Regions from separate parts of the Leifsonia sp. HAY1-4F genome, predicted to be linked through region 3. Evidence: predicted binding sites of a transcription regulator. Region 3 holds the regulator's gene; each other region holds the start of a gene.
What was found. The regulator LexA, encoded in region 3, represses DNA repair genes until DNA is damaged. The targets are predictions, from matches to a motif close to TCGAACANNTGTTCGA.
Positions count from the first base shown of each region.

Region 1: the regulator LexA is predicted to act here: its motif matches at 5,370-5,385, upstream of recA (recombinase RecA).
Region 2: the regulator LexA is predicted to act here: its motif matches at 2,446-2,461, upstream of uvrA (excinuclease ABC subunit UvrA).

Region 1 is NZ_JBNDHX010000067.1:1,120-10,949, reverse strand. It holds gene ACPYOG_RS13095 (N-acetyltransferase family protein) at 55-546, shown strand; gene ACPYOG_RS13090 (FtsK/SpoIIIE family DNA translocase) at 617-3,442, shown strand; gene pgsA (CDP-diacylglycerol--glycerol-3-phosphate 3-phosphatidyltransferase) at 3,452-4,075, shown strand; gene ACPYOG_RS13080 (CinA family protein) at 4,062-4,568, shown strand; gene ACPYOG_RS13075 (helix-turn-helix domain-containing protein) at 4,725-5,036, shown strand; gene ACPYOG_RS13070 (DUF3046 domain-containing protein) at 5,117-5,341, shown strand; gene recA (recombinase RecA) at 5,512-6,585, shown strand; gene ACPYOG_RS13060 (regulatory protein RecX) at 6,617-7,504, shown strand; gene miaB (tRNA (N6-isopentenyl adenosine(37)-C2)-methylthiotransferase MiaB) at 7,529-9,136, shown strand; gene miaA (tRNA (adenosine(37)-N6)-dimethylallyltransferase MiaA) at 9,148-9,830, shown strand, end outside.
Region 2 is NZ_JBNDHX010000063.1:8,715-18,544, reverse strand. It holds gene ACPYOG_RS12730 (AAA family ATPase) at 1-473, shown strand, start outside; gene ACPYOG_RS12725 (DUF58 domain-containing protein) at 520-1,827, shown strand; gene ACPYOG_RS12720 (hypothetical protein) at 1,824-2,342, shown strand; gene uvrA (excinuclease ABC subunit UvrA) at 2,532-5,444, shown strand; gene uvrC (excinuclease ABC subunit UvrC) at 5,453-7,477, shown strand; gene rapZ (RNase adapter RapZ) at 7,514-8,404, shown strand; gene whiA (DNA-binding protein WhiA) at 8,460-9,440, shown strand; gene ACPYOG_RS12695 (superoxide dismutase) at 9,580-9,830, shown strand, end outside.
Region 3 is NZ_JBNDHX010000087.1:3,603-13,432, forward strand. It holds gene ACPYOG_RS14890 (HhH-GPD-type base excision DNA repair protein) at 1-256, opposite strand, end outside; gene ACPYOG_RS14895 (SseB family protein) at 321-1,238, opposite strand; gene priA (bifunctional 1-(5-phosphoribosyl)-5-((5-phosphoribosylamino)methylideneamino)imidazole-4-carboxamide isomerase/phosphoribosylanthranilate isomerase PriA) at 1,222-1,968, opposite strand; gene hisH (imidazole glycerol phosphate synthase subunit HisH) at 2,016-2,651, opposite strand; gene hisB (imidazoleglycerol-phosphate dehydratase HisB) at 2,654-3,256, opposite strand; gene ACPYOG_RS14915 (histidinol-phosphate transaminase) at 3,253-4,398, opposite strand; gene ACPYOG_RS14920 (LysM peptidoglycan-binding domain-containing protein) at 4,787-5,215, opposite strand; gene lexA (transcriptional repressor LexA) at 5,462-6,142, shown strand; gene ACPYOG_RS14930 (metallopeptidase family protein) at 6,255-6,605, opposite strand; gene metE (5-methyltetrahydropteroyltriglutamate--homocysteine S-methyltransferase) at 6,683-9,031, opposite strand; gene ACPYOG_RS14940 (methylenetetrahydrofolate reductase) at 9,028-9,830, opposite strand, start outside.

The sequences.
Region 1 (9,830 bases), on a different contig from region 3:
ATGGCGACAGGGATCGTTACCCCGCGGAAACGCGGGGGCCGGTAGCGTTCCCGCATGAGAGCGTTCCGCATCCGACCCGCCACCGGCGAGGATGCCCGCGTGCTCGCGGACATGCTCGTGGAGGCGGTCAACGGGAACGCGGAAAGGACCCGCTCCCGGGTGAACGTCCTCGAAGACCCTGCCTTCGGACGTTATATCGCGGGCTGGAAGCGCCCGGGCGATTTCGGCTGCGTCGCCGAGGACGCCAACGGTGTCGCGGTCGGCGCGTGCTGGGCGCGGCTGTTCCCGGCGAACGACCCGGGATCCGGGTTCGTGGCGGTCGGCGTGCCGGAGCTCACCCTCGGCGTCTACCGGCAGTGGCGGGCGCAGGGCGCCGGACGGGCGTTGCTGCGTGAGCTCTCCCTCGCCGCGTCGGCGCACGGGTACGCACGGCTGAGCCTCAGCGTCGAGCGGACGAACTTCGCACAGCGCCTCTACACGAGCGAGGGCTACGTCCCCGTCGCAGTCGGAGAGAGCGCCGACACGATGGTGCGCACCGTCCGCTGACGGAGCGGATTTTCCACAATCCAGGCGCGGGAACCCCGGGATGACGGGGGTACGCCGTAGCGTGGACTCCATGGCCACGAGCACCAAGTCGAATTCTCGCGCCCGGAACTCCGGTCGCGGCGGGTCGACCGCGCGCAAGCCGGCAGCGAAGACCGCCCAGCAGAAGACGGTCGCCTACCCGGCAGCCGACGCGGGGTCGAGCCCTCTCCTCCGTGCGTGGATGGGCCTGGCGCACCTCACGGGCGCCGCCTTCCGCGCGCTCGGGCCCGAGAAGCTCAGCAAGGAGGAGCGGCGCGACGGCTTCCCCTTCTTCCTCGTCCTGCTCGCGATCGCCGGCGCCGTCGTGGAGTGGTTCCTGATCAACGACCAGGTCGCCCGCATGCTCGACGCGTGGACCTTCGGCGGCCTGTTCGGCCGCGTCGCCTTCGCCCTGCCCGTGGTGATGGTGCTGTTCGCCGCCTGGCTGTTCCGGCATCCCAGTTCCGTCGACGACAACACGAGGATCGGGATCGGCCTCAGCATCCTGCTCCTCATGGTGTCCGGCCTCTGCCACCTGTTCAGCCCGCATCCCTCGCCCAGCGACGGCATGGCGGCGCTGGCTCAGGCGGGCGGCGTGCTCGGCTGGCTGGTCTCGGCGCCGCTCTCGCTGGTGATCACGCCGTATGGCGGGGGCGCCGTCGTCATCGTCCTGCTCATCCTGAGCCTGTTCATCATCACGAAGACGCCGCCGAACAAGCTGCCGGCGCGCATCCGCGAGCTGTACGCCTACCTGTTCGGGGCCCAGCTCCCGACGGAGGACGAGCGCCACGAGGCGAAGAGCGGCAAAGAGGCTCGCACCAAGCAGGTCGAGCTCGACGGTGTCGACGACGAGCCAGAACCCGAGGGCAACCTCCCGTGGTGGCGGCGCAACAAGTCGCAGCGCGAGGAGGACCCCGAGTACGACGCGGAGCCGGTGGACGGACTCACGGAGGTCTTCGGGAAGGGCGAGCGGGGCAAGGGCGAGTTCGCGACGGCCCTCGAGCCCGATCCGACGAGCGATCACTACAACACCGAGGTGCTGAGCGAGCTCGCGCACGCGGAGGACGCGCTGCAGCGGTTCACGGGAGAGCAGCCGCCCACCGCCGTGGCGCCGCTTCCCGGTGCAGCAGGCCTTCCCGGCGCTGGCGCCCTTCCCGGCGCTGCCGCGGTGCTTCCGGGATTCCAGGCGGGCGCCGAGGACTTCGACGAGGACGCCGCACCGCCGGCTCTGCCGCAGCCGACGGCCCCCTACAACCTGCCATCGGCGTCCATGCTCTCGGCCGGGACGCCCGCGAAGACCCGCTCGGGCGCGAACGACGAGATCGTCGCGGCCATCACCGAGGTGCTGACGCAGTTCGGGGTGGACGCGAAGGTCACCGGCTACTCGCGCGGCCCGACCGTCACGCAGTACGAGATCGAGCTCGGTCCGGGCGTCAAGGTGGAGCGCGTCACCGCCCTCAGCAAGAACCTCTCGTACGCGGTGGCGAGCAACGAGGTGCGCATCCTGTCGCCCATCCCGGGCAAGAGCGCTATCGGCGTAGAGATCCCCAACAGCGACCGCGAGATCGTGTCGCTCGGCGACGTCCTGCGCTCGCCGGCCGCGACCAAGAGCGTCCACCCGATGACGATCGGCGTCGGCAAGGACGTCGGCGGCGGCTATGTCGTGGCGAACCTGGCGAAGATGCCGCACCTCCTGGTCGCCGGCTCCACCGGCTCCGGAAAGTCCAGCTTCGTCAACTCGATGATCACGAGCCTCCTGATGCGCGCCAAGCCCTCCGAGGTGCGGATGGTGCTCATCGACCCCAAGCGGGTCGAGCTGACGATCTACGGCGGCGTCCCGCACCTCATCACCCCCATCATCACGAACCCGAAGAAGGCGGCGGAAGCGCTGCAGTGGGTCGTGAAGGAGATGGACATGCGGTACGACGACCTGGCGAGCTTCGGCTTCCGCCACATCGACGACTTCAACCGCGCCGTGGTCAACGACGAGATCGTGCTGCCGGCGGGCAGCGAGCGGAAGCTCAAGCCGTACCCCTACCTCCTCGTGGTCGTCGATGAGCTCGCCGACCTGATGATGGTCGCTCCGCGCGATGTCGAGGACTCGATCGTCCGCATCACGCAGCTTGCGCGTGCGTCCGGCATCCACCTGGTCCTCGCGACGCAGCGGCCGTCGGTCGACGTCGTCACCGGCCTCATCAAGGCGAACGTGCCGTCCCGCCTCGCGTTCGCGGTCACCAGCGTCACCGACTCGCGGGTCATCCTCGACCAGCCGGGTGCGGACAAGCTCATCGGCCAGGGCGACGGGCTCTTCCTGCCGATGGGCGCATCCAAGGCGATCCGCGTGCAGGGTGCGTGGGTGAACGAGGCCGAGATCCAGAAGGTGGTCGAGCACGTCACGCGTCAGGCGCGGCCGGAGTACCGGCAGGATGTCACCGTCGGTGCGGAGCGCAAGCAGATCGATTCCGACATCGGCGACGACCTCGAACTGCTGCTCGCGGCGGCAGAGCTGGTCGTCTCCTCCCAGTTCGGTTCCACGTCGATGCTGCAGCGCAAGCTGCGGGTGGGCTTCGCCAAGGCCGGCCGCCTCATGGACCTGCTGGAGTCGCGCGAGATCGTCGGGCCGTCCGAGGGATCGAAGGCCCGCGACGTGCTGGTCACGGCCGAGCAGCTCCCGCAGGTCATCGCCCGGCTGCGAGGCGAGGAGCCGCCCGGTGGTGCGCCCCAGGCGGCGCCGCTCGCGCAGCGCCCGGTCGAGCCGGCCGCCGGCGCGGAGGAGGACCGGTACGGCGTCGACCCCGTCGCCGAGATGACCGCGGGTTATCCTGAGGTCGACGGGGACTCGGACGACGACGCCTGGCAGTTGACCGGCAGAGAGTAGAAGACCGCGATGTCGGTGCCCGACACGCCTCCGCCCGCAGCGGCGGACGGCGGAGCAGACCGCGTGAGCAACTGGAACCTGCCCAACGCGATCACGATCGTGCGCATCCTTCTGGCTCCACTGTTCTTCTGGATGCTGCTCGCCGATGGCGGCCACGACGGGTGGTTGCGCTGGGCTGCGACCGTGCTGTTCATCCTGGCGATCGCGACGGACGGTGTGGATGGGGCGCTCGCCCGCCGCAACGGAATGGTCACCGATCTCGGCAAACTCCTCGACCCGATCGCCGACAAGGTGCTGACCGGGGGTGCGCTCATCGCCCTGTCGCTGCTCGGCGAGCTGCCGTGGTGGGTCACGGTCGTCATCCTCGTGCGCGAGGTCGGCATCACCGTCTACCGCTTCGTCGTCATCCGCCAGGGCGTCATCGCGGCCTCGCGCGGAGGCAAGATCAAGACCATCGTCCAGTCCGTCGCCATCTCGCTGGCGCTCGCGCCGCTGTGGACGATTCTGGGGGACTGGGTCTTCTGGGTGAACGGCATCGTCATGACGGCGGCCGTCGTCCTGACGGTGTGGACGGGCATCGACTACCTCTGGCAGGCCTGGAAGGGGCGGAGGGCGAAGCGTGCCGTCGGCTGAGCGGGACGGCACGGTCCGGGTGGTCCGCGCGCTGATCGACCGACGCCTCACCATCGCTGTGGCGGAGTCATTGACCGGAGGGATGCTGACCGCTGAGCTGACGAGCGTGCCCGGCGCGTCCGCTGTGGTGCTCGGGGGAGCCGTCGTCTACGCCACCGAGCTCAAGCACTCGCTCCTCGGCGTGGATGCCGCGCTGCTCGCCGCCGAGGGGCCTGTGCATCCCGAGGTCGCGTGCCAGCTCGCAGCCGGCGTGCGGGAGCGGCTCGCGGTGGATGGGCGTCCGGCGGATCTCGGCGTGGCCACGACCGGGGTCGCTGGGCCCGACCCGCAAGGTGGGCAGCCGGTGGGCACCGTCTACCTCGGGATCGCAACGGCGGCGGGGGCGCGTTCGATCGCGCTGGACCTGTCCGGGGACCGCGAAGAGATCCGCCGCCGGACGGTCGCCGAGGCCATCGGCGCGCTGGCCTTCGAGCTTGGCATAACGATTGTGTAAATACCCGTATTACCGCGGGAATACGGGGCGTTTCCGGCTCGTTACACCTGCTGCATTCACAAGAAAAGCCCAGTAGCCCTCGATATCGTGGAACAGAGGATGCGGTACATTCGTATCCCATCGATACGTCGGCAGGGTAAGAGAGGGAGGCTCCGAATGATTCTTGTACGTCAGGAAATCGGCGACGTGCTCAGGGACTTCCGCCTGCAAAAGGGTCGCACGCTCCGCCAGGTCGCCAGTAAGGCGAGCGTCGCGCTGGGCTATCTCAGCGAGGTCGAGCGCGGTCAGAAGGAGGCGTCGAGTGAGATCCTCGCCTCGGTGGCCGACGCGCTGGAGACCCCGGTCTCCGTCATCATGCGCGAGGTCGGTGATCGGATCGCCGTGCTCGAGGGTCTCGAGCCGGTGATTCCGGATACCGTTCCGGACGAGTTCGTCACGGCGATGGGCTCGGATCTGGTCGCGCGCTGATCAGAACGCCTGGGAGGACGCCCCGCGACTGCGGGGCGTCCTTCGTTTTCCCTCCCTCCACTCTTCTGAAGTAAGGACCCATGAAGCTCAGCGAGTTCCAGAGAGCCGTGTCGGACGAGTTCGGCCGCTCCTATGGCCAGGCGCTCCTCACCGATCTCGTGCTCGGCGAGCTCGGTGGCCGGACAGCCGCGGAGGCCCTCGCCGCCGGCCGTGCGCCGCGCGAGGTCTGGCTGGCCCTGTGCAAGGAGGCCGGGGTGCCGGCCTCGCATTGGTACGGGGCGGGAAAGCCCGCGCCCAAGCGCTGAGGGCTTGCGACACGCCGATCCGAACCTCTCGAAGATATGTTCGGATCTGGCTACACTTCTTCACAACGGCAGTCGAAAACCGGTTGTCCACAGATCGCACGTCCCTCGCTTCGAGTGTCGGACGTCACTCCTAGAGTCGAACCGTAGCGAAGCCACGAAGGAGAACCGCAATGCCATCACCCGCAGACCGCGAGAAGGCGCTAGAGACCGCCCTTGCGCAGATCGACCGCCAGTTCGGAAAAGGCTCGGTCATGCGACTGGGCAGCGATGAGCGCGCACCGGTCGAGGTCGTTCCCACCGGATCGATCGCACTCGACGTCGCACTCGGCATCGGCGGTCTCCCGCGCGGCCGCATCATCGAGATCTACGGCCCGGAGTCGTCGGGTAAGACCACGCTGACGCTCCATGCGATCGCCAACGCGCAGCGCGCAGGCGGCATCGCCGCCTTCATCGACGCCGAGCACGCGCTCGACCCGGAGTACGCCCGCAAGCTCGGCGTCGACATCGACGCGCTCTTGGTGTCACAGCCCGACACCGGTGAGCAGGCGCTCGAGATCGCCGACATGCTGGTGCGTTCGGGGTCCATCGACCTCATCGTCATCGACTCCGTGGCGGCCCTCGTGCCGCGCGCCGAGATCGAGGGCGAGATGGGCGACTCGCACGTCGGCCTCCAGGCCCGACTGATGTCGCAGGCGCTCCGCAAGCTCACCGGCGGTCTCAGCCAGACCAACACCACGATGATCTTCATCAACCAGCTGCGCGAGAAGATCGGCGTGTTCTTCGGTAGCCCGGAGACGACGGCCGGTGGTAAGGCGCTCAAGTTCTACGCCTCGGTCCGCCTCGACATCCGGCGCATCGAGACCCTGAAGGACGGCACTGAAGCGGTCGGCAACCGGACCCGCGTCAAGGTCGTCAAGAACAAGATGGCTCCGCCCTTCAAGCAGGCCGAGTTCGACATCCTCTACGGTGTCGGTATCTCGCGTGAGGGCAGCCTGCTCGACTTCGGTGTCGAGCACGGTCTCGTCAAGAAGTCGGGCGCCTGGTACACCTACGAGGGCGACCAGCTCGGCCAGGGCAAGGAGAACTCGCGCAACTTCCTGATCGCGAACCCGGACGTCGCGGCAGAGATCGAGCAGAAGATCAAGATCAAGCTGGGCATCGTCGCCGACCCGAACGCGGTGGTGGAAGCGCCGTCGAACGTCGGGTCGATCGAAGAGAAGCTGCAGGCGCGCAAGGGCGCTTGAGCGTGTCCGTCGCCTCCCGAAGGAGATCCTCGTGGTGGTGAAGTTTCCGTCGTCGTCTGAGGGCGACGCGAGCGGTGGGTCGTCGAGCGGTGGGTCGTCGAGCGATGGGTCGTCGAGCGATGGGCTGTCGAGCGATGGGTCGTCCAGCGACGCGCAGGAGCGTCTCGCCCCGGTGACTCCGCTCCGGCGACCCGCTCCTGGCCGGAGTGCCGGCGACGACCATCCGTCGCGGGGGAAGGTCGCTCGTCCGGTCGTCGGACTGCGTTCCGCAGAGCCGGGCGGCGGCGAGCCACGGGTCGGCCGGCCGAGTGAGAGCACGCAACGTGACTCCACGGTGTCCGACGGCGGGTGGAACAACACCTGGGGTGGTGGACCCAGTTCGCTAACGGCAGAAGCTGCCGCTGAGGAGGACGAGGAGACGGCGCGCCAGACGCGCAAGACGTCCGGTGTCGCCATCCGGCAGCTCGCACGGCGGGGGATGTCGCGGTGGGAGCTGGAACAGGTGCTGATCCGTCGCGAGATCCCGGAGGAGGTCTACGGTCCGGAGCTCGACCGGCTCGAGACGTTGGGTGTGATCGACGATGCCTCCCTGGCGACGACGCTTGCGTTCACGCAGCACAGCCGCAAGGGCCTGGGGCGTTCGGCGATCGAGCAGGAGTTGAAGCGTCGCCACATCGACCCGGAGCTGATCGGGCTGGCCCTGGCCGACATCGGCCAGGACGATGAGCTGGAACGGGCGATCGAACTCGCCACGAAGCGGATCGGCCAGCTCGAGAACTACGACGACGAGACGGCGCGCCGGCGGCTGCACGCGTTCCTCGCCCGCAAGGGATACGCGTCCGAGGTCGTCCGTCAGGCGATGGAGGCCGCCTTCACCGGCCGACGTTCCCGCGGCGGCTCGGGCGTCCGCTTCCAGTGACGGCTGCGTAGACTTGTCGCCATCATGAGCATCCTGGAACAACGCAGCGTCATCGAGCCCTCGGAGGCGGCGGTCCGCCCGGACGGCCGGGCGCGGACGTACGAGGTGCGCACGTTCGGCTGCCAGATGAACGTCCACGACTCCGAGCGACTCAGCGGTTCCCTCGAAGCAGCCGGCTACGTCGCGGCCGATGGGGAAGAAGCGGACATCGTCGTCATCAACACGTGCGCCGTACGCGAGAACGCGGACAACAAGCTGTACGGCAACCTCGGACACCTCGCGGGCGTCAAGAGGCACCACGAGGGCATGCAGATCGCGGTCGGCGGGTGCCTTGCACAGAAGGACAAGAACGTCATCCTCGAGAAGGCGCCCTGGGTGGATGTCGTGTTCGGCACCCACAACATGGGCTCGCTTCCGAGTCTTCTCGAGCGCGCCCGTCACAATGACGCAGCGGAGATCGAGATCCTCGAATCGCTCGAGACGTTCCCCTCGACGCTCCCGACCAAGCGAGATTCCTCCTACTCCGGCTGGGTCTCCATCTCGGTGGGCTGCAACAACACCTGCACGTTCTGCATCGTGCCGTCCCTCCGAGGCAAGGAGAAGGACCGGAGGCCGGGCGACATCCTCGCCGAGATCCAGGCGCTCGTTGACGACGGCGCGATCGAGGTGACCCTCCTCGGCCAGAACGTCAACTCGTACGGCGTCGAGTTCGGAGACCGTCAGGCCTTCAGCAAGCTGCTGCGGGCGGCCGGGCAGATCGACGGCCTGGAGCGGATCCGCTTCACCAGTCCGCATCCCGCCGCATTCACGGATGATGTCATCGACGCGATGGCGGAGACGCCCAACGTGATGCCGCAGCTGCATATGCCGCTCCAGTCCGGCTCCGACCGCATCCTGCGCTCGATGCGGCGGTCCTACCGCTCGGAGAAGTTCCTCGGGATCCTCGACCGCGTGCGCGCCTCGATGCCCGACGCCGCCATCAGTACGGACATCATCGTCGGCTTCCCGGGCGAGACCGAAGAGGACTTCCTGGAGACGATGCGGGTCGTCGAGGCCGCACGGTTCGCCTCCGCGTTCACGTTCCAGTACTCGATCCGACCGGGCACGCCGGCCGCCACCATGGCGGAGCAGGTGCCCAAGGAGATCGTGCAGGACCGCTACGAGCGCCTGGCCGCGCTGCAGGAGCGCATCTCCTGGGAAGAGAACCAGAAGCTGATCGGTCGCGAAGTCGAGCTCCTCGTCGCCAACGGCGAAGGACGCAAGGACGCCGACACCCACCGGCTCAGCGGACGCGCACGCGACAGCCGCCTCGTTCATTTCGACGTGCCGGCCGGCTCGGCGACGCCGCGCCCCGGCGATGTCGTCACCGTCCGCGTGACCCAGGCGGCGCCGCATCACCTCATCGCCGATGCGACCGACGGTTCTCCGCTGCGCATCCGCCGGACGCGCGCGGGCGACGCGTGGGATCGCGCGGAGGCCGAGTCCTGTGCGGTCCCTGCGCACGGTTCGGAGGCCGGCGCATCGTCCGGTCGCGTCTCGCTCGGCCTGCCGAGCCTGCGTGTCCGCGAACCGCTCACGTCGCCGGGCGTCGGCACGATGCCGATCTACGACCCGACGGACGGGCAGCGCTGAGCGAGACATCCATTCGGCCCCTCGTCGCCATCGTCGGCCCGACAGGGACCGGCAAGACCGACCTGTCCCTCGCTTTCGCCGAACGCCTCCTCGCCGCTGGGCAGCCGGCCGAGATCGTCAACGCGGACGCGATGCAGCTCTACCGCGGCATGGACATCGGAACGGCCAAGCTGCCGTCCGACCAGTGGCGCGGCATCCCGCACCACCTCTTCGACGTGCTCGACGTCACCGACGAGGCCACCGTCGCCGCCTATCAGCCCCAAGCGCGGTCCACGATCCGTGACATCCTGGAGCGAGGCGCGGTGCCCATCCTCGTCGGCGGTTCCGGGTTGTACGTCTCGAGCGTGCTCTTCGACCTGCGCTTCCCCGGAACCGACCCCGAGCTCCGCGCCCGGCTCGAGGCGGAGCTCACGGAGCACGGACCCGGGATGCTGTTCCAGCGTCTCGCGGAGCTCGACCCGGGGGCCGCTGCGCGGATCGGCTCGCGCAACGGCCGCCGCATCGTCCGCGCGCTCGAAGTCGCCGAACTCACGGGGACAGCGGTGAGCGGCACACTCCCGGACGAGGCACCGCTCTGGCATGAGCGCACCGCCATCGTCGGCCTCGCCGCTCCCCGCGACGAGCTCGTTGCCCGGCTCGACGCCCGGGTCGAGCGGATGTGGGCCGACGGGCTCCTGGATGAAGTGACCGACCT
Region 2 (9,830 bases), on a different contig from region 3:
GGGTCGGATACCCGGACGAGGACGGCGAAGCACGCGTCCTGCTCTCGCGGGTCGCCCGGCGTCACGAGGTCGCCACGGTCGAGCCGGTCATCGATGCAGCGACCCTGCGGTCGATGCAAGCGGGCGTGGAGGCAGTGGATGTGGATCCGGACATCGCCGCGTACTGCGTCCGGCTTGCCGCCGCCACCCGCCGGCACCGCTCCGTCGAGGTGGGCGCGTCCCCGCGCGGATCCCAGGGCCTCCTGCTCGTCGCGCGAGCGCTGGCCGTGCTGGACGGGCGCGACTTCGTCATCCCGGACGACGTGAAGGCCGTCGCGCTTCCCGTCCTGGCGCACCGGCTCACGCTGACGGTCCAGGCGTGGACCGGCGGGGTGGTGGCCGAGCAGGTCGTGACCGAGGTGGTCAACACCGTGCCCGGCCCGCCCGCGGTCGGGGTCGCACAGCGGACGGGCGAGGAGGCGTCGAGCCGATGATCGGCGGGACAGCCGGACGGGATCGCCCGGTGGAGGCGGTGACGGGATGACGGATCGCGCGAGCAGCTCGACCCGCACCGCCTGGATGCCGAGTCCGGCGCTGGCCGCCGCGGTGGTCATCGGAGTGGTCGGCCTGGTCGCCGCCTTCGTGATGTCCCGGCCGGAGCCCGCGTTCGTCGGTGCTCCGCTGCTGGTGGCCGCGGCGCTCGGCTGGGAGCGCCGGCCATCCGGCGACTCCGTCAGCCTGGACACCTCAGCCGACTCCGAGGAGGCCATCCACACCTCCCGTGGCCTACCCCTGCTCTCGGTGCGCGTGCATGCTGCCGCCGCACAGCATCCCGAGGCCCTGCAGCTGCGGCTGTCGCTGGGAGGAGCTGCGCCCGTGGATGCGGTGGTCACCGCGCGTGCCGCGGCCGGTCTGACCGCCGAGGTGCCGCTGGTCCACTCCGGCCGCCAGCGCGTCGTAGCGGTCGAGGCGCGAGCGGTCGGCGCCGACGCGGCGTGGGTCAGCATGCCGGGGGAGGAGGCGGCGATCGAGCGCGTCGTGCGTCCGCGCCAGGCACCGGTCCGGAGCCTCCCGCTCCCGGCACGCCTCCTCGGCCTGACCGGGCAGCACGTGTCGACCCGGCCGGGCGAGGGCGGAGAGTTCCGCGACATCGACCTCTTCCATCCCGGTGACCGCCTCCGGCGGATCGACTGGCGGGCGACCGCCCGAGCGGGCCGGGCGGGGGAGCTGTACGTCCGGCGTACGACCGCAACCTCGGACGCTGCGATCCACCTGGTCATCGACGCCAGGGACGACCTGACCGGCGTCATCGCGGACTGGTCGGAGCGGTACCCGCGCCCGGCGGTGTCGTCACTGGATCTCGCTCGCGAGGCAGCCGCATCGCTGACCGCCGCGTACGCCGCGGCGGGAGACCGGGTGGGGTTCGACGACCTGAGCGAGTACGGGCGCGTGCTGCCTCCGCGGGCGGGCGCTCGGCACCGGGAACGGGTGCTCCGCGCGATCGAGCTGACCTCGGCGACCGGGACGACCTTCCAGCGGGTCCGCGCGCCGCGGCTGTCGCCCGGGGCACTCGTGTTCGTGCTCTCGACGTTCCTCGACGATCAGCCGGTGACCCTCGCGCACACCTGGCGCGCCGCGGGTCACCGCGTGATCGCCGTCGACGTCCTGCCGGCCCGGGATCTGCGGGAGCTGACCTCGCGCGACCGTCTCGCCCTGCGGACGGTCGAGCTCGCACGCAGCATCCGGCTGGAGCAGCTGCAGGCTGGGGGAGCGGAGTTCGTCCGGTGGGAGGATGCGCCGGGCCGCGAGGCGTCCCTCCGCGCGATCGCGGCGGGACGGCGACGATGAACGGCGTCCCCGTCCTCGGCGTCTTCACGATCCCCGGCTGGTCCGTGCGTGCCCTGTTCGCTGCGATCGCGCTCCCGTTCGTGCTGGTCGGCATCCCGGTGGGCACGTGGACCGGCATCGCGGCCGCGCTCATCGGGGTCGCGGTGTGGCGCCCGCGCTGGTTCACCGCCTGGGTGCTGATCGGGATCCTCCTGCTCTCGTCGCTCGTGGAGCCGGGAACGGTGACCCCGCGACTCCTCGGTCTCGTCGCGGGAGTGCACGCGCTGCACCTCGTCGTCGGGTGGATGCTCGTCGTGCCGAGCGCAGCGAGGCTGCAGCCTGCCGTGCTGCTGCCGTCGCTGCGTCGCTTCGTGCTGATCCAGGTCCCCGCGCAGGCGGCCGCGGTCGCGCTTCTCCTGTCCGCCCGGGGAGCCTCCAGCCCGCTCTTGGCCGTCCTGTCCGGACTCGCGCTGGTCGCACTGGTCGGTCTCCTGCTGCCGGCCCTGCTGCGTCGGCCTCCTCGCGCGCCACGCTGACCGCGGGCCTGGAGGCCGTCCTCCTGCAACCGTCCCGGGACGAATGTCGGTGGTCACGCCTAGACTCGCGCTTGCGCGGCTTCGTGCGTTCGGGAGGATAGAATCGAACACACGTTCGAGCTGGCGAACGGGATGCGCGGTGGGCGAACAGCCCCGAGAAGACAGCACGGATGGCGGAGAATAGAGCGAGTGAGCAGCGGGCGAGTGAACATCGAGTCGGGGAACATCAGCAGAGTGACGGGGTCGCACCTCAGCGTGCGTGGAGCGCGCGTGCACAACCTCCACAATGTCGATCTGGAGATCCCGCGCGACTCGATGGTCGTCTTCACCGGCCTGTCGGGGTCGGGCAAGTCCTCGCTCGCCTTCGACACGATCTTCGCCGAGGGGCAGCGACGGTACGTCGAGTCGCTGTCGGCGTACGCCCGCCAGTTCCTCGGGCAGGTGGACCGGCCGGACGTCGACTTCATCGAAGGCCTGAGCCCGGCCGTCTCGATCGACCAGAAGTCCACCAACCGCAACCCGCGGTCGACCGTCGGCACGATCACCGAGATCTACGACTACATGCGCCTGCTGTGGGCGCGCATCGGCGTGCCGCACTGTCCTGTGTGCGGTGAGCGCATCCAGCGCCAGACGGTGCAGCAGATCGCCGACCAGCTGATGGAGCTGGAGGCCGGCACCCGGTACATGGTCGTCAGCCCGGTCGTCTCGCAGAAGAAGGGCGAGTTCGTCGACCTCTTCAAAGAGCTGGCCGCGAGCGGGTACGCGCGTGCGCTGGTCGACGGCGAGCAGATCCAGCTCTCCGACCCGCCGACGCTGAAGAAGCAGTACAAGCACGACATCTCCGTCGTCGTCGACCGTCTGGTCGCCGGCCCGGACATCCTCGGCCGCCTCACCGACTCGCTGGAAACGGCGCTCCGACTGACGGACGGCCTGGTCCAGGTCAACTTCGTCGACCGCGAGGGGCCTGCCGCCTGGCAGAACTTCAGCGAGAAGCTCTCGTGCCCGAACGGCCACCCCATCCAGCTGACCGAGATCGAGCCGCGGACCTTCTCGTTCAACGCTCCCTTCGGCGCCTGCCCGGAGTGCTCGGGCCTCGGCACGCGCATGTCGGTGGATGAGCAGCTGCTGCTCGGCGACGACGAGCAGAGCATCTCCGAGGGCGTCATCATCCCGTGGACGACCCAGGGCAAGGGACTCTTCAACTACTACGAGAAGCTGCTCGACGGCCTTGCTCGCGATCTGAAGTTCTCCCTGAAGACCCCGTGGAAGAAGCTGACCACCGAGGTGAAGGACGCCGTGCTCCACGGCGACAACTTCGAGGTCAAGGTGCGGTGGAAGAACCGCTACGGGCGCGAGATGTCGTACACCTCCGGCTTCGAGGGCGTCGTGCCCTATATCGAACGGCAGTACCTGCAGGCCGAGACGGACACGCAGCGTGCCCGCTGGGCCGAGTACCTGCGCGAGGTGCCGTGTCCGGTGTGCGACGGCAAGCGCCTCAAGCCCGAGGTGCTCGCAGTGCTCGTGCACGGCAGGAGCATCGCGGACGCCTCGCAGCTGAGCCTCAGCGACGCCCGCGCGTTCATGGAGAAGCTGCACCTCACCGAGCGAGAGCAGAAGATCGGCGCCCAGGTGCTGCGCGAGATCAAGATCCGGCTCGACTTCCTCATCCAGGTGGGCCTCAGCTATCTCGACCTGGCGCGGGCGGCCGGGACCCTCTCCGGTGGCGAAGCGCAGCGCATCCGCCTGGCGACCCAGATCGGCTCGGGACTGACGGGCGTGCTCTACGTGCTCGACGAGCCGAGCATCGGCTTGCACCAGCGGGACAACCGCCGCCTCATCGACACGCTCGTCGCGCTGCGCGACCTCGGCAACACACTGATCGTGGTCGAGCACGACGAGGACACCATCCGCACCGCCGACTGGATCGTCGACATCGGCCCGGGCGCCGGGGTCAACGGCGGACACGTCGTGCACTCCGGTTCCTACGAGGAGCTCCTGGCGAACACCGACTCGCTGACCGGCGACTACCTCGCCGGCCGCCGCGAGATCCCGGTGCCCCCGAAGCGTCGCAAGATCGACAAGAAGCGGATGATCCGGGTCGTGGAGGCGGAGGCCAACAACCTGAAGAAGGTGACGGTCGACTTCCCGCTCGGCACCTTCGTCGCGGTCACCGGCGTCTCGGGTTCCGGGAAGTCGTCGCTGGTCAACGACATACTGTACCGGGTCCTCGCCAACAAGCTGAACGGCGCCCGCAAGGTGCCGGGCAAGCACCGCACGGTCACCGGTCTCGAGAACCTCGACAAGGTCGTGCACGTCGACCAGGCGCCGATCGGCCGCACTCCGCGGTCCAACCCGGCGACCTACACCGGCGTCTTCGACCGCATCCGGACGCTGTTCGCCGAGACCCCGGAGGCAAAGGCCCGCGGCTACCTCCCCGGCCGGTTCAGCTTCAACGTCAAGGGCGGACGCTGCGAGGCGTGCTCGGGCGACGGGACGATCAAGATCGAGATGAACTTCCTGCCGGACGTCTACGTCGCGTGCGAGGTGTGCGGGGGAGCGCGGTACAACCGCGACACGCTCTCGGTGCACTACAAGGGCAAGAACATCGCCGAGGTGCTCGACATGCCGATCAGCGAGGCGGCCGAGTTCTTCCGGCCGATCTCGGCGATCCACCGCTTCCTGCAGACGCTGGTGGATGTGGGACTCGGCTACGTCCGGCTCGGCCAGAGCGCGACCACGCTCTCCGGCGGCGAGGCCCAGCGCGTCAAGCTGGCCACCGAGCTGCAGCGCCGGTCCAACGGCCGCAGCGTGTACGTGCTCGACGAGCCTACGACCGGGCTGCACTTCGAGGATGTGCGCAAGCTCCTGCTGGTGCTCAACGGGCTGCTCGAGAAGGGCAACACGGTCATCGTGATCGAGCACAATCTCGACGTCATCAAGTCGGCCGACTGGATCATCGACATGGGACCTGAGGGCGGCGCCGGCGGCGGCGAGGTCATCGCGACCGGCACGCCGGAGCAGGTGGCCGAGGCCCCGGGCAGCCACACGGGCTTCTTCCTCAAGGAGATGCTGCAGGGCGAGTCCGCCCGGGGTGCCGCCTGAGGCGCGCCGTGGCCGACACCGTCAGCTACCGGCCGAAGGCCGGCGAGATCCCCACGCAGCCGGGCGTGTACCGGTTCCGCGACAAGAACCGGCGTGTGCTCTACGTGGGCAAGGCGAAGAACCTCCGCGCCCGGCTGAGCAACTACTTCCAGCCGCTTCGCAGCCTCCACGAGCGCACCCGCCGCATGGTCACCACAGCGGCGAGCGTCGAGTGGACGGTCGTGGGCACCGAGTACGAGGCCCTCCAGCTCGAGTACACCTGGATCAAGGAGTTCAACCCGCCCTTCAACGTCAAGTTCCGCGACGACAAGACGTACCCGTACCTGGCCGTGACGCTCGGGGACCGCGTGCCGCGCGTGATGATCACGCGCAATCGCAACATCCCGGACGCGCGCTATTTCGGCCCGTACACGAAGGTGTGGGCGATCCGCGAGACGGTCGATCTCATGCTCAAGGCGTTCCCGATGCGGAGCTGTTCCGACGGCGTGTACCGCCGTGCGGAGCTGACCGGCCGCCCGTGCCTCCTCGGCGACATCGGGAAGTGCGCGGCGCCCTGCGTCGGCCGCATCACGCCGGAGGACCACAAGTCCCTCGCGATCGACTTCGCCTCGTTCATGGCGGGAAACGACAGCGGCTATCTCCGCGACCTGACCGAGAAGATGAAGCAGGCGGCGAGCACCCTCGACTACGAGGCGGCCGCCCGCCACCGGGATGCGATCCAGGCGCTCGAGGGCGTGCTCGGCAAGAGCGCGGTCGTCCTGACCGACAGTGTGGATGCGGACGTCTTCGGCATCGCGCACGACGAGCTCGCGGCCGCCGTGACGCAGTTCATCGTCCGCGGCGGCCGGGTGCGCGGTGTCCGCAGCTGGGTGGTCGACAAGGAGCTCGACGTCAGCCTCGGCGAACTCGTCGAGACGGTCGTGCAGAACGCGTACGACGGACCCGACGCCCCGCCTCGTGAGATCCTCGTCCCCGAATTGCCCGAGGACACCGCAGAGCTGGAGCTCTGGCTCACCCAGCGCCGCCGGGAGACGCCCGACCCCTCTGCGCCCCGGGGCCGGCACACGGGCCGCGTCGAGCTGAAGACGGCGCAGCGCGGCGAGAAGGCGGCCCTCGCGCAGACCGTCGAGATGAACGCCAAGAACGCGCTCATCCTCTACAAGACCCGGCGCAGCTCCGACTTCGTGGCGCGGTCGAAGGCGCTGAACGACATCCAGGATGCTCTGGGGATGGACGACGCGCCCCTGCGGATGGAGTGCTACGACGTCTCGCACCTCAGCGGTACGAACATCGTCGCCTCGATGGTGGTGTTCGAGGACGGACTGCCCCGCAAGGACCAGTACCGGCGCTTCAGCATCCCCGAGTCCACGGACGACACGGAGTCGATCCATCAGGTGATCTCGCGCCGGCTGGCATACCTGAAGAGCGACACCGTGGATGCGTCGGCACCGCGGACGGCCGCCGAGGCAGCCGAGGACCAGCTGGCCGAGGACACCGCGCTCGACGCGGAAGGTGCGGCCGGCGCCGACGGGGTCGTGGACGGCTCCGAACGCCGTCGCCGCAAGTTCTCGTACCCGCCGAACCTGCTCATCGTCGACGGCGGCCAGCCGCAGGTCGCCGCCGCCAAGCGGGCCCTCGACGAGTCGGGGGTGACGGGGATCCAGCTCGCCGGCATCGCCAAGCGGCTCGAGGAGATCTGGCTGCCCGACTCCGACTTCCCGGTCATCCTGCCGCGGAACAGCGACGCACTGTTCCTCATCCAGCGGCTCCGCGACGAGGCGCACCGCTTCGCGATCACCTACCAGCGGGCCCGCCGGAAGCGCGACATCGGGAGCGTTCTCGCCGAGATCCCGGGCCTCGGCCCCGCTCGCGTGAAGGAGCTGCTGAAGCACTTCGGCTCGGTGGCGCAGCTGCGCAAGGCCACGCCGGCCCAGATCGCCGAGGTCCGCGGAGTCGGCCCGACGCTCGCCGCCGCGATCTTCGAGAGGCTCGCGAACAGCGAGGGGAGCCTGCCCGCAGCATCCAGTCGCTAGGCTGGTGTCACCCCACGGAGCGGAGGAGACCGGTCTATGGCCACCGACGAGACTGTCGTGAGCGCCGAGCAGCAGGAGGTGCTCATCGTCACCGGGATGTCGGGCGCCGGCCGCTCGACGGTCGCCAACGCGCTGGAGGATCTCGACTGGTACGTCGTCGACAACCTCCCGCCTCAGATGCTCCGCCCGCTGATAGAACTCGCCAACCGCGCCGAGTCCGGGCTTCCGCGCATCGCCGCGGTGGTGGATGTGCGCGGCCGCAACTTCTTCGTGGACCTCCGCGACATGATCCAGAGCCTGCGCGAGGGCACCCAGGTGCGCGTCCTGTTCCTGGAGGCGTCCGATGCGGTGCTGGTCCGGCGCTTCGAGCAGGTGCGGCGTCCGCATCCGCTCCAGGGCGACGGCACCATCCTCGACGGGATCTCCGCGGAGCGCACCCGGCTTCGCGAGATCCGGGAGGCGAGCGACATCATCGTCGACACCTCCGATCTCAACATCCACCAGCTGGCCACCAACATCACCGACACCTTCGCCGTGGAGAACGCGGCGGATGTGCAGGTCACCGTCATGAGCTTCGGCTTCAAGTACGGACTGCCGGCGGACGCCGACATGGTGGCCGACGCGCGATTCCTTCCCAACCCGTTCTGGAATCCCGAGCTCCGCCAGCACACCGGGCTGGACGATGTCGTGCGCGACTACGTCCTGACCCAGGACGGCGCCGACGAGTTCATCCAGGCCTACGTCTCGGCCCTGCGGCCGATCATGAGCGGCTATCACCGCGAGAACAAGCGGCACGCTCTGATCGCGATAGGCTGCACTGGCGGAAAACACCGGTCCGTCGCGATTGCGGAAGAGCTCGCGGCACGGTTGCGCAGTTTCCCCGGTCTGGCGGTGAACACCAAGCACCGCGACCTCGGCCGCGAATGATCACGGCTCATCCCCCCACGGCACCACCCTCGCCTTGAGACAGTAAGGAATCCGATTGGCTCTCACCGCCGACGTCAAGGAAGAGCTCACGAAGATCGAGGTCGGCAAGACCACGGTCCGGGCAGCAGAGCTGGCGACCATCCTCCGGTTCTCCGGCGGTCTCCACCTGATCGGCGGCCGGATCGCGGTGGAGAGCGAGCTGGATACTCCCGAACTCGCCCGCCGTGTGCGAAAAGACCTCGCCGAGCTGTACGGCGTCCGCAGCGACGTCTCCGTCACCTCGGCCTCGGGCCTGCGGCAGACCAGCCAGTACCTCGTGCGGGTCCTCGAGGGCGGTGAGACCCTGGCGCGCCAGACCGGCCTACTGGATGCCCGCCGCCGGCCGATCCGCGGCCTCCCGAACCGCCTCACCACCGGAACCCGCGAGGAGCTGGCCGCCGTCTGGCGCGGTGCCTTCCTCGCGCACGGCTCGCTCACCGACCCGGGCCGCTCCGCCGCCCTGGAGGTCACCTGCCCCGGCAACGAGGCCGCGATGGCCCTGGTCGGCGCCGCCGGCCGGATCGGGATCTCCGCGAAGGCCCGCGAGGTCCGCGGCGTCCACCGGGTGGTCATCCGCGACGGCGAGGCCATCAGCGCGATGCTCGTGGCGATGGGCGCATCGGAGACAGTGTCCAACTGGGAGGAGCTGCGCCAGCGGCGCGAGGTCCGCGCGAACGCCAACCGCCTCGTCAACTTCGACGACGCCAACCTGCGCCGCTCCGCGCAGGCCGCCGTCGCGGCCTGCGCCCGCGTGGAGCGCGCCCTCGAGATCCTCGGCCCGGAGGTTCCCAAGCACCTGAGTTACGCGGGCGAGCTGCGCCTGGCGCACCGCGAAGCCAGCCTCGACGAGCTCGGCCACTACGCCGACCCGCCCATGACGAAGGACGCGGTGGCCGGCCGCATCCGCCGTCTCCTCGCGATGGCCGACAAGCGCGCCGCCGACCTCGGCATCCCGGGCACGGAGGCCAGCCTCCCCGCCGATTTGGACGAGGTGTAGGTTTCGATGGGGCAGCGCCCGATCGGGCAGCGTCCGACAGGAACGCTTGCCGGCCGCCTGGAAGCTTCCGGCGGCCGCCCGGGTTGCTCCCAGTAGACTCGATGAGTCGCTCGAATCACAACAACAGTGGAGATGAGTAATGGCTGACTACACCCTGCCGGACCTTCCGTACGACTACTCGGCGCTCGAGCCGAACATCAGCGGCCGGATCATGGAACTGCACCACGACAAGCACCACAAGACGTATGTGGATGGCGCCAACACCGCCATCGCCAAGCTCGCGGAGGCCCGCGACGCCGATGACCTCGCGAACGTCAACAAGCTGCAGAAGGACCTCGCGTTCAACCTCGCCGGTCACGTGAACCACACCGTGTTCTGGAACAACCTGTC
Region 3 (9,830 bases):
GCACGCGAGCGGCCATGGACCCCGGGAACCGGTGCACCGCAGGCGTCTGCTTCATCACCTCCGCGAGGCGCTCGGGATCCGTCCCGGAAACCGTCGCCGGGTCGAGCGACCCGAGCCGGTCGCGGAGCTTGGCGGGACCGGCGAACGCGGTCTCCATGGGCACCTGCTGATCCAGCAGCATCCCGGTCAGCAGAGCGAACGGCGACTGGTCGAGGAGGGCGTCCGCTTCAGGATCGCCGGTGATGTTCAGAGCCATGCACTTATGCTGCCACCCGCGACGGGACGGCCGCCACAGCGGTCAGCAGCGGCCACGCGCGGGCTCAGTCTTCGGTTGCCACCAACTGCACCCGCAGGGAGTCCACCCGGGTCGCGATCACGTCGTCCGTCGCCCAGCGCTGCGCGAGCCGGGCGAGGATGGCATCCAGCTCCTCGCGCGTCAGACCCGCGGCGAGCGCCAGCCGCACCACGAGCTCCTCACCGGCGAGCCGACTGGATGGGTCTCCCGCGACGAGCGTGACATCGTGAACGCCGAGCTCGGAGCCGATGGAGGCGCGGAACGCCTCCGCCACCGCCGGGTCACGGTCGCTCGGCAGCCAGGGGGTGCCCTGCGCCACCGCCCACACCGCCGGGCGGCGCAGCACGAACTCGGTCTCGGACGTCGGGTCGAGGACGATCAGCTCGGTGCCCTCCGCCGCGGCGGCGAGCGCCACCCGCCGCCCCTCGGTCGGGACAGGTCGGGCAGCGGGATTCCAGGCCTGCAGCGCGGTGACGGACGTGAAGACCGGTTGCACCGTCCGTCCATCCGGGCCCGCCACGGTGACGATGGACAGCTCCTGCGTCTTGTCGACGAGCATCCCGGCCGCGTTCTCGCCCTCCTCGCCCGACTCCGCCATGAGAGGAACGAGCAGTCGCGCGTCGCGCAGAGCGTCCACGACGGCCTCGGCACCCGCCTCTCCGGCACGGAACGCAGCCAGCGCGCCGAGCAGAACGGGAGGAGCCGAGCCGTCATCGTCGGCGAAGGGCGCGTCCTCGAAGTGCCGGCCCTCCCACGACTGGCCCGCGGAGTCCGCCAGCGAAGCGGCGAAGCCGGCCAGCCGTGCGACGCCGGTGTCGCTGGGACCGGGTGCCGGGGTTGATGCGTCGGTCACGCCCTCCGGCAGCCCGTCACGCTCCGGCACCGCGTCGCCCTCCGGCAGCGCGTCACCCTCCGGCGACACCGCGTCACCGCCCGGCGACATCCAGCGCCTCGGGCAGCGTGAACGCACCGGCGTAGAGCGCCTTCCCGACGATCGCGCCCTCGAGCCCCAGCGGCACGAGCTCGCGGAGGGCCGCGATGTCGTCGAGGTTGGAGATGCCACCCGACGCGACGACGGGACGCTCCGTCCGGTCGAGCACCTGGCGCAGGAGGTCGAGGTTGGGGCCGCGCAGCGTGCCGTCCTTGGTGACGTCGGTGACGACGTAGCGGGCGCACCCCGCGTCCTCCAGCCGGTCGAGCACCTCCCAGAGGTCGCCGCCCTCGCGCGTCCACCCGCGCGCCGCGAGCGTGGTGCCGCGCACATCCAGTCCCACAGCGATCGCCTCGCCGTACTCGCTGATCGCACTGGCCGCCCACTCCGGGTTCTCCAGCGCGGCGGTCCCCAGGTTGACGCGGGTGGCGCCCGCGTCGAGGGCCTGCGCCAGCGACGCGTCGTCGCGGATGCCGCCCGACAGCTCGATCTTCACCCCGTGGACCTGATGGATGACGCGCTTCAGCAGAGAGCGGTTCTCGCCCCGGCCGAAGGCGGCGTCGAGGTCGACGAGGTGGATCCACTCGGCGCCCGCGTCCGCCCACTCGGCGGCGGCATCCACCGGGTCGCCGTAGCTGGTCTCGCTGCCCGCCTCGCCCTGGGTGAGGCGCACGGCCTGGCCATCGGCCACATCGACCGCGGGAAGGAGGACGAGTCGGGGCGTGCTGAGAAGATCGGTCATATGGTTCCTCGTGTCGGTCCGCGCATGCGGAGGGGGTGCACCCGGGGCTAGAGCGTGCCGATCCAATTGCGGAGCAGCTGGATGCCGGCGCGGCCGGACTTCTCGGGGTGGAATTGCGTGGCGCTCAGCGGCCCGTTCTCGACGGCGGCGATGAACGGCGAGCCGTGCTCGGCCCAGGTCACTCGGGGCTCCGGGAACGGAGCGGTGGTCTCCAGCGTCCACGCCTGAGCGGCGTAGGAGTGGACGAAGTAGAAGCGCTCGTCCTCGAGCCCTGCGAAGAGAACGGAATCCTGAGGCGTCCGGACGGTGTTCCAGCCCATGTGCGGAACCACCTCGGCGTGGAGCCGCTCGACCGTTCCCGGCCACTCCCCCAGGCCTTCCGTCTCGACGCCGTGCTCCACTCCGCGCTCGAACATGACCTGCATGCCGACGCAGATGCCGAGCACCGGACGGCCTCCGGCGAGGCGCCGGTCGATGACCTCGTCGCCGTGGGAGGCGCTCAGGGCCTGCGTGACCGCGGCGAACGCGCCGACGCCCGGTACCAGCAGCCCGTCGGCCTCCTGCGCACGCTTGCGGTTGCCGGTCAGCTCTACCCGCGCGCCCGCCGCCTCCACGGCCTTGACCGCCGAGTGGACGTTGCCCGTCCCGTAATCGAAGACGACGACATCCGGCGTCCGGCCCAGGGTCACAGCGCGCCCTTGGTGGACGGGACGCCGGTGACCTGCGGGTCGTACGCCTTCGCCTGACGGAAGGCGCGCGCGAACGCCTTGAACTCCGCTTCCGCGATGTGGTGCGGGTCGCGGCCGCCCACGACGGTGATGTGCGTCGTGAGGCGCGCGTTGAACGTGATCGCCTCGAAGACGTGACGCACCATCGAACCGGTGAAGTGCCCGCCGATCCGGTGCAGCTCGAACCCGGCCGGTTCGCCGCTGTGCACCAGGTACGGGCGTCCGGAGATGTCCACGACCGCCTGGACGAGCGCCTCGTCCAACGGCACCAGGGCGTCGCCGTACCGCGAGATGCCGGCCTTGTCGCCGAGTGCTTCGAGGATGGCCTGGCCGAGGACGATGCCGACGTCCTCAACCGTGTGGTGCACGTCGATGTGGGTGTCGCCGGACGCGCGGATACGCAGGTCGGTCAGCGAGTGCTTGGCGAACGCGGTGAGCAGGTGGTCGAAGAACGGGACGCTCGTCTGGATGTCGGAGGTGCCGGTGCCGTCGAGGTCGAGGCTGAGCTCGATGCTCGACTCGCTCGTCTCCCGCGTGACCGTGGCGGCGCGATTCGTCATGCGTCCGAGTCTACCGGGGCGTTCACGTCCCGCTCCGGGGCCTCGTCGACGGAGGGCGCAGCCGTCGGCCGGCCGAGAGCGGCCAGCGCGTCGAGGAACGCCGTCGTCTCCTCCTCGGTCCCGGCGGTCACCCGGAGGTGGTGAGGGATGCCGACGTCGCGGATGAGGATGCCGCGCTCGGCGAGTGCCTCGAACACGCCGTGCGGGTCGTCCACACCGCCGAAGAGCACGAAGTTGCTCCCACTGCGGTGCGGCGTGTAGCCCAGGCGAGCGAGCTCCGTGACGAGCCGGTCGCGCTGTCCGCGGATCTGGCCGACCATCGCGAGCATCTCGTCCGCGTGCGCGAGCGCCCCCAGGGCGGCCGCCTGGGTGAGCGCCGACAGGTGGTAGGGCAGGCGCACCAGGCGGAGGGCGTCGGTGACGGCAGGGTCGGCGGCCAAGTACCCGACGCGCGCGCCGGCGAAGGCGAACGCCTTGCTCATCGTCCGGGAGACCAGGAGCCGGGGCCGGCCCTCGAGAAGCGTCAGAGCGGAGGCGGCGCCGTCGGGCAGGAACTCGGCGTACGCCTCATCCACGACGACGATGCCGCGCGCGGCGTCGTAGGCGGCCTCGATCGTGTCGAGGCTGAGGGGCGTACCCGTCGGGTTGTTGGGCGAGCACAGGATGACGATGTCCGGGTCGAGGCGACGGATCTCGGCGGCCGCCGTTGCGGGCGAGAGCTCGTAATCGGCGTCGCGCGCTCCGGCGAGGTACTCCGTGCCGGTGCCCGAGGCGAGCAGCGGGTACATGGAGTAGGTCGGAGCGAACCCCAGGACGCTGCGGCCGGGTCCACCGAACGCCTGCAGGATCTGCTGCAGCACCTCGTTGGAACCGTTGGCCGCCCAGATGTTGGCGGCCGTGAGGCCGTGGCCCAGGTACCGCGCGAAGGCCTCGCGCAGCTCCGTGAACTCCCGGTCGGGGTAGCGGTTGACCCCGCCGATCGCCGTGACGATCCGGTCGACGATGTCGGCTGCGACGTCCGCGGGCACCGGATGCGTGTTCTCGTTCACGTTGAGCGCGATGGGCACCGGACGCTGCGGAGCGCCGTACGGGGAACGACCGCGCAGGTCATCCCGGAGCGGCAGCTCGGAGAGGGAAGTCACCCGTCAATCGTACTGAGCGCCCACGACGTCACCGTGCCGCATGACGCTGTGTGCCGACACGTGATACCGCTCGCGCACTCCGCACGCGAGGAATGCGCTGGAATCGGAGGACTTCTGGTGTGGAAGGGCCGCCGATCACCTCCCGTCGAGGCTACTGCCGGGTCACCCAGCGAGAACTCCTCCGTTCTCAACCCGCCCCACCGCGCGGACTGATCCGGCAGAAAGGGAGGAAATTTCGTCGCCAGGCGCGGTCAGCACCACGAAGGGAGGATGCTCAGCCCAGATCCCGCCGAACTATCTCCCTTTGCTACCCGGCCCAGCGGGAGTCGCGGCGATCCGAGGTCGAACGCAGCCGAGACGGCAGAACGGGAGGCGCCACGCAGGGCGGCTAGTGCGCGTACTTCGCCGGGACGGCGAGCTGCTGCCCGGGCGAGACGACCGCCGAGTCCAGGCCGTTGAGAGAGACGATGTCGGCGATCACATCCCGCGGGTCCGCGTTGGGCGCGACGCGCTCGGCGACGGACCAGAGGGAATCGCCGGACTGCACCGTCACGTACTGGAAGCTGACGTGCGTCTGCTGACTCGTCGCGACGGCACCGCCGCCGTTCAGCGCGAACACGAGCGCGCCGATCACCAGCGGAAGCGCCACGAGAGCGGACAGCACCGCGCGTCCGCGTCGCGTGAGCCGCAGCCGCACGCGGGCGGTGTCGGGCAGCGGCGGGACGGCGTGCAAGCGTGGCGAGGACGCCGTCGACGCTGCTCCCGCGGACCGCGGGAACATCGTGGGTGCTGCATCGCTGATCAGTGCTGCGCTCATGACCGTGACCTCCTCAGACTCGCGGATGCGAAACTGTGTTCCGAATGTATCTTCGAATGTCGAAAACCGCAACACACGCTGTTGTGGGAAATTTCCGCAGGAAGTTCGCGACACACTCGAACACATGTTTGTCTTCCTCTCGTGACGCGGATACAGTTTCGACTGTCTGAGAACATCAGATCAGGGACCACCGACATTCCTGCCGGGGAGCCCCTGGGGGACGGCCCAATTCAGGAGAGGACGCCCGTGTCGAATGAGAACCAGGCCCGCGGAGGCACGCGCCGCCGCAAGAACCTGAGCGACAAGCAACTGGCGATCCTCGATGTGATCCAGCGCTCGGTCAGCCAGCGAGGCTATCCGCCGAGCATGCGCGAGATCGGGGATGCCGTCGGACTCTCCTCGCTGTCGTCGGTGACCCATCAGCTCAACCAGCTCGAGCTGAGCGGCTACCTGCGCCGCGACCCGAACCGGCCGCGCGCGCTCGAGATCCTGATCGACGTGCCCTCCTCGTCATCCCAGGCCCCCGACTACGAGAACCAGACGCCCGTCGGGGACGCGGCGATGGTGCCCCTGGTCGGCCGGATCGCGGCCGGCATCCCCATCACCGCGGAGCAGCAGGTCGACGAGGTCTTCCCCCTCCCCCGCCAGCTGGTCGGCAACGGCGAGCTGTTCATGCTCAAGGTGGTCGGGGAGTCGATGATCGACGCCGCGATCTGCGACGGCGACTGGGTCGTCATCCGCGCTCAGAACACGGCGGAGAACGGGGACATCGTCGCGGCGATGCTCGACGAGGAGGCGACCGTCAAGGTCTTCCGCCAGCGCGACGGGCACACCTGGCTGCTGCCGCGCAACTCCAACTTCGAGCCGATTCTGGGCGACTTCGCTCAGGTGCTCGGCAAGGTCGTGGCGGTCCTTCGCGCCGTCTGAGCCCGCCCTCGGCGCCGCGAGCTCAAACCCGGCCGAGCCGTCAGGCCCAGCCGAGCCGTCAAACCCAGCCGAGCCGTCAAACCCAGCCGAGCCGTCAAACCCAGCCGAGCCGTCAAGCCCAGCCGAGCTCGCCGAGCCGTTGGTCGGAGAGCCCGAAGTAGTGCCCGATCTCGTGCACCAGGGTCACCCGGACGCGCGCCCGCAGTTCCTCCTCGGTCGCCGCGGACGCCTCGAGGTTGTTGCGGTACAGCGTGATCCGGTCCGGCAGCTCGCCGAACCCGTACACCGACCGGCGCGTCAGCGGGCGTCCGCTGTACAGTCCGAACAGCCGGGGCCGCGCCCCGGCGGGCTGGTCCTCGATCAGGATCGCGACGTTCTCGAGCGGCCCGACCATGTCGTCCGGCAGCGCTTCGAAGATGTCGCCGACCATCCGCTCGAAGTCCTCGTCCGGGATGCGCACCATGCGCTCATCCTGACACGGCGGCGGCCCCGGTTCGCTGTGCGCGTACCGGGGCCGCCGTCGTTCTGAGACAGGACCTGTCAGGCCGTGACCGCCGCGCGCTCGCGCACGGCCCGCGTGGCCTCGATGATGTTGCGCAGCGACGCGACCGTCTCGTCGTATCCACGGGTCTTCAGCCCGCAGTCCGGGTTCACCCACAGCTGGCGGCCCGGAATCGCGCTCAGCGCGGTCTCGAGCAGCTCGGTGACCTCGGCGACCGACGGCACACGCGGCGAGTGGATGTCGTACACGCCCGGCCCGATGCCGTGCTCGAACCCGGAGCTCTGGATGTCGTGCACGACCTCCATGCGGCTCCGCGCCGCCTCGATGCTGGTCACATCGGCGTCGAGGTTGCGGATCGCGTCGATGACCACGCCGAACTCGGAGTAGCAGAGGTGCGTGTGGATCTGCGTCTCGTCGGCGACACCGGACGTGGCGAGGCGGAACGACCCGACCGACCACTCCAGGTAGTCGCCCTGCGCGGCCTTCTTCAGGGGCAGCAGCTCGCGGAGCGCGGGCTCGTCCACCTGCACGACGCGGATTCCGGCCTGCTCCAGGTCGGCGATCTCGTCGCGCAGCGCGAGCGCCACCTGACGGGCGGTCTCGCCGAGCGGCTGGTCGTCGCGCACGAAGGACCACGCGAGGATCGTGACCGGGCCGGTCAGCATCCCCTTCACCGGCTTCTCGGTGAGGCTCTGCGTGTACGCCGACCAGTCGACCGTGATGGGCGCCGGGCGCGACACGTCGCCCCAGAGGATCGACGGGCGCGTGCAGCGGGAGCCGTACGACTGCACCCAGCCGTTCTGGGTGACCGCGAAGCCGTCCAGGTTCTCGGCGAAGTACTGCACCATGTCGTTGCGCTCGGGCTCGCCGTGCACGATGACGTCGATCCCGATCTCCTCCTGGAGGTCCACGACGCGCTTGATCTCCTCGCGCATCCGGCCCAGGTACTCGGCCTCGGTGATGAGGCCCTTGGCGAGCTGGGCGCGTGCGCGGCGGATGTCCGGCGTCTGCGGGAACGACCCGATGGTCGTCGTGGGGAGGAACGGCAGCCCGAGCGCCTCGTCCTGGGCCGCCAGGCGCGAGGCGTAGTCGCCGCGGCGGAAGTCCGCGCGGGTCAGCGCGGCCTCGCGCTCGCGAACCGCCGGAACGCGCACGCCCGGTGCCGAGGCCCGGTCGGCGAGCGCAGCGGTCGCCGCGGTCAGCTCGTCCTGGATCGCCTCGTGCCCGTCGACGATGCCGCGCGCGAGCACGGCGACCTGGGCCACCTTCTGGTCGGCGAACGCCAGCCACGACGTCAGCCGCGCATCCAGGTTCGGCTCGTCGTCCACATCGTGCGGGACGTGCAGCAGCGACGTCGACGTCGACACCGCGACGTCGGGGCTGAGCGAAAGGAGCTCGGTGAGCGTCCCGAAGGCCGCCTCCAGGTCGCCTCGCCAGATGTTGTGGCCGTCGATCACGCCGCCCACGATCGTCTTCTGGCGAAGAGCGGATGCGGTGGCCGCGTCGAGCCCCGAAGGAACCGCTCCGCGGACCAGGTCGAGGGAGATCGCCTCGATCGGCGTGGCGGCAAGGACGGGGAGGGCGTCGTCCAGGCTGTTGTAGGGCGCTGCGACGAAGATCGCCGGCCGGTCGGCTGCTGCACCCAGCTGGTCGTAGGCGGTCCGCGCAGCGGCGAGCACCGCATCCCGAGCCTCGTCGATGCTCTCACTGACGAGGGCAGGCTCGTCCAGCTGCACCCACGGCGCGCCGGCGGCGGCCAGGCGGGCGAGGAGCTCGCGGTAGACGGGCAGGAGGTCGGCCAGCCGCGACAGCGGGCGGAAGCCCTCCGGCGCGTCGTCGCTCGGCTTGCTGAGCAGCAGGAACGTGACCGGCCCGACCACGACGGGGCGGGTGACGAATCCGGCGGCCCGGCTCTCCTCGAACTCGCGCACGATCCGGTCGGAGGCGAGGCGGAAGTCCGTCTCCGGCCCGATCTCCGGCACCAGGTAGTGGTAGTTGGAGTCGAACCACTTGGTCATCTCCAGCGGCGCGTTGTCTCCCTCGCCGCGGGCGATCGTGAAGTAGCCCGCCAGATCGACGGACCCGTCGGCCGCCGCGAGCGCGCCGAAACGCGACGGCACGGCGCCGACCGTGACGGCCGCATCCAGCACCTGGTCGTAGAAGCTGAAGCTCTGGGGGATGGAGGCGTCGGTCCTGCCGAGGCCGAGCGAGGCCAGGCGCTCCCGCGTCGTCGCGCGAAGCTGCGCTGCGGTCGCCTCCAGCTCGTCGGCGCCGATGCTGCCGGCCCAGAAGGCCTCGACGGCCTTCTTGAGCTCACGGCGGCGGCCGATGCGCGGGTAGCCGATGATCGTGCCCGCCGGGAAGGGGGCTCGCGTGCTGTCGGTCATGCTGGTTCCTTTTCAGTGGCCGATTTCTCGGGGAGGGTGCTGTCACGGTGGTCGGAAGGTGGGAGGGCGCCGATGCGGTCGAGAACCGAGAGGACCGCTTCGTGCTGGTTGAACGTGTAGAGGTGGAGGCCGGGAGCACCGCCCGCAAGCAGCCTCTCGCCGAGGCGAGCGGCCCAGGCGACGCCGATCTCGCGCCGGCCCTCGTCGGTCGGCTCGACCTCCAGCTCGATCGCCAGGTCGCTCGGGAGGTCCTCGCCGCTCAGCTCGAGCATCCGCTTCAGGCGTGCGGGGCTGGTGACGGGCATGATGCCGGGCAGGATGGGAAACGCGACGCCGGCCTCGGCCGCACGTTGCGCGAAGTGCAGGTAGTCCTCGGCGTGGAAGAAGAGCTGTGTGATCCCGAGGTTCGCGCCGGCGGCCTGCTTGGCGAGCAGCGCGTCGATGTCCTGCGACACGGAGTGGGAGGACGGGTGCCCGTTCGGGAATGCGGCGACGGCGATCTGGACGTGCTCCCGGTGCTGGAGCACGGCCTGCGCGCGCAGCTCGGGAACGACCAGCTCGCCGTACGGCGACCGCTCGGCCTGCACCCGGTGGATGAGCTGCACCAGTTCCGCGGTCGTCCGGATGTCGCCGATGCCGTCCTCGCCCTCCGGCAGACCGGCGGGCGGGTCGCCCCGCACGGCGAGGAAGCGCCGGACGCCGGCATCCAGGAACTCCCGGATGAGCCGGTTGGCCTCCTCATGCGAGGAGCCGACGCAGGTCAGGTGCGCCATCGGGCTGACGTCCGTGTTGTCGATGA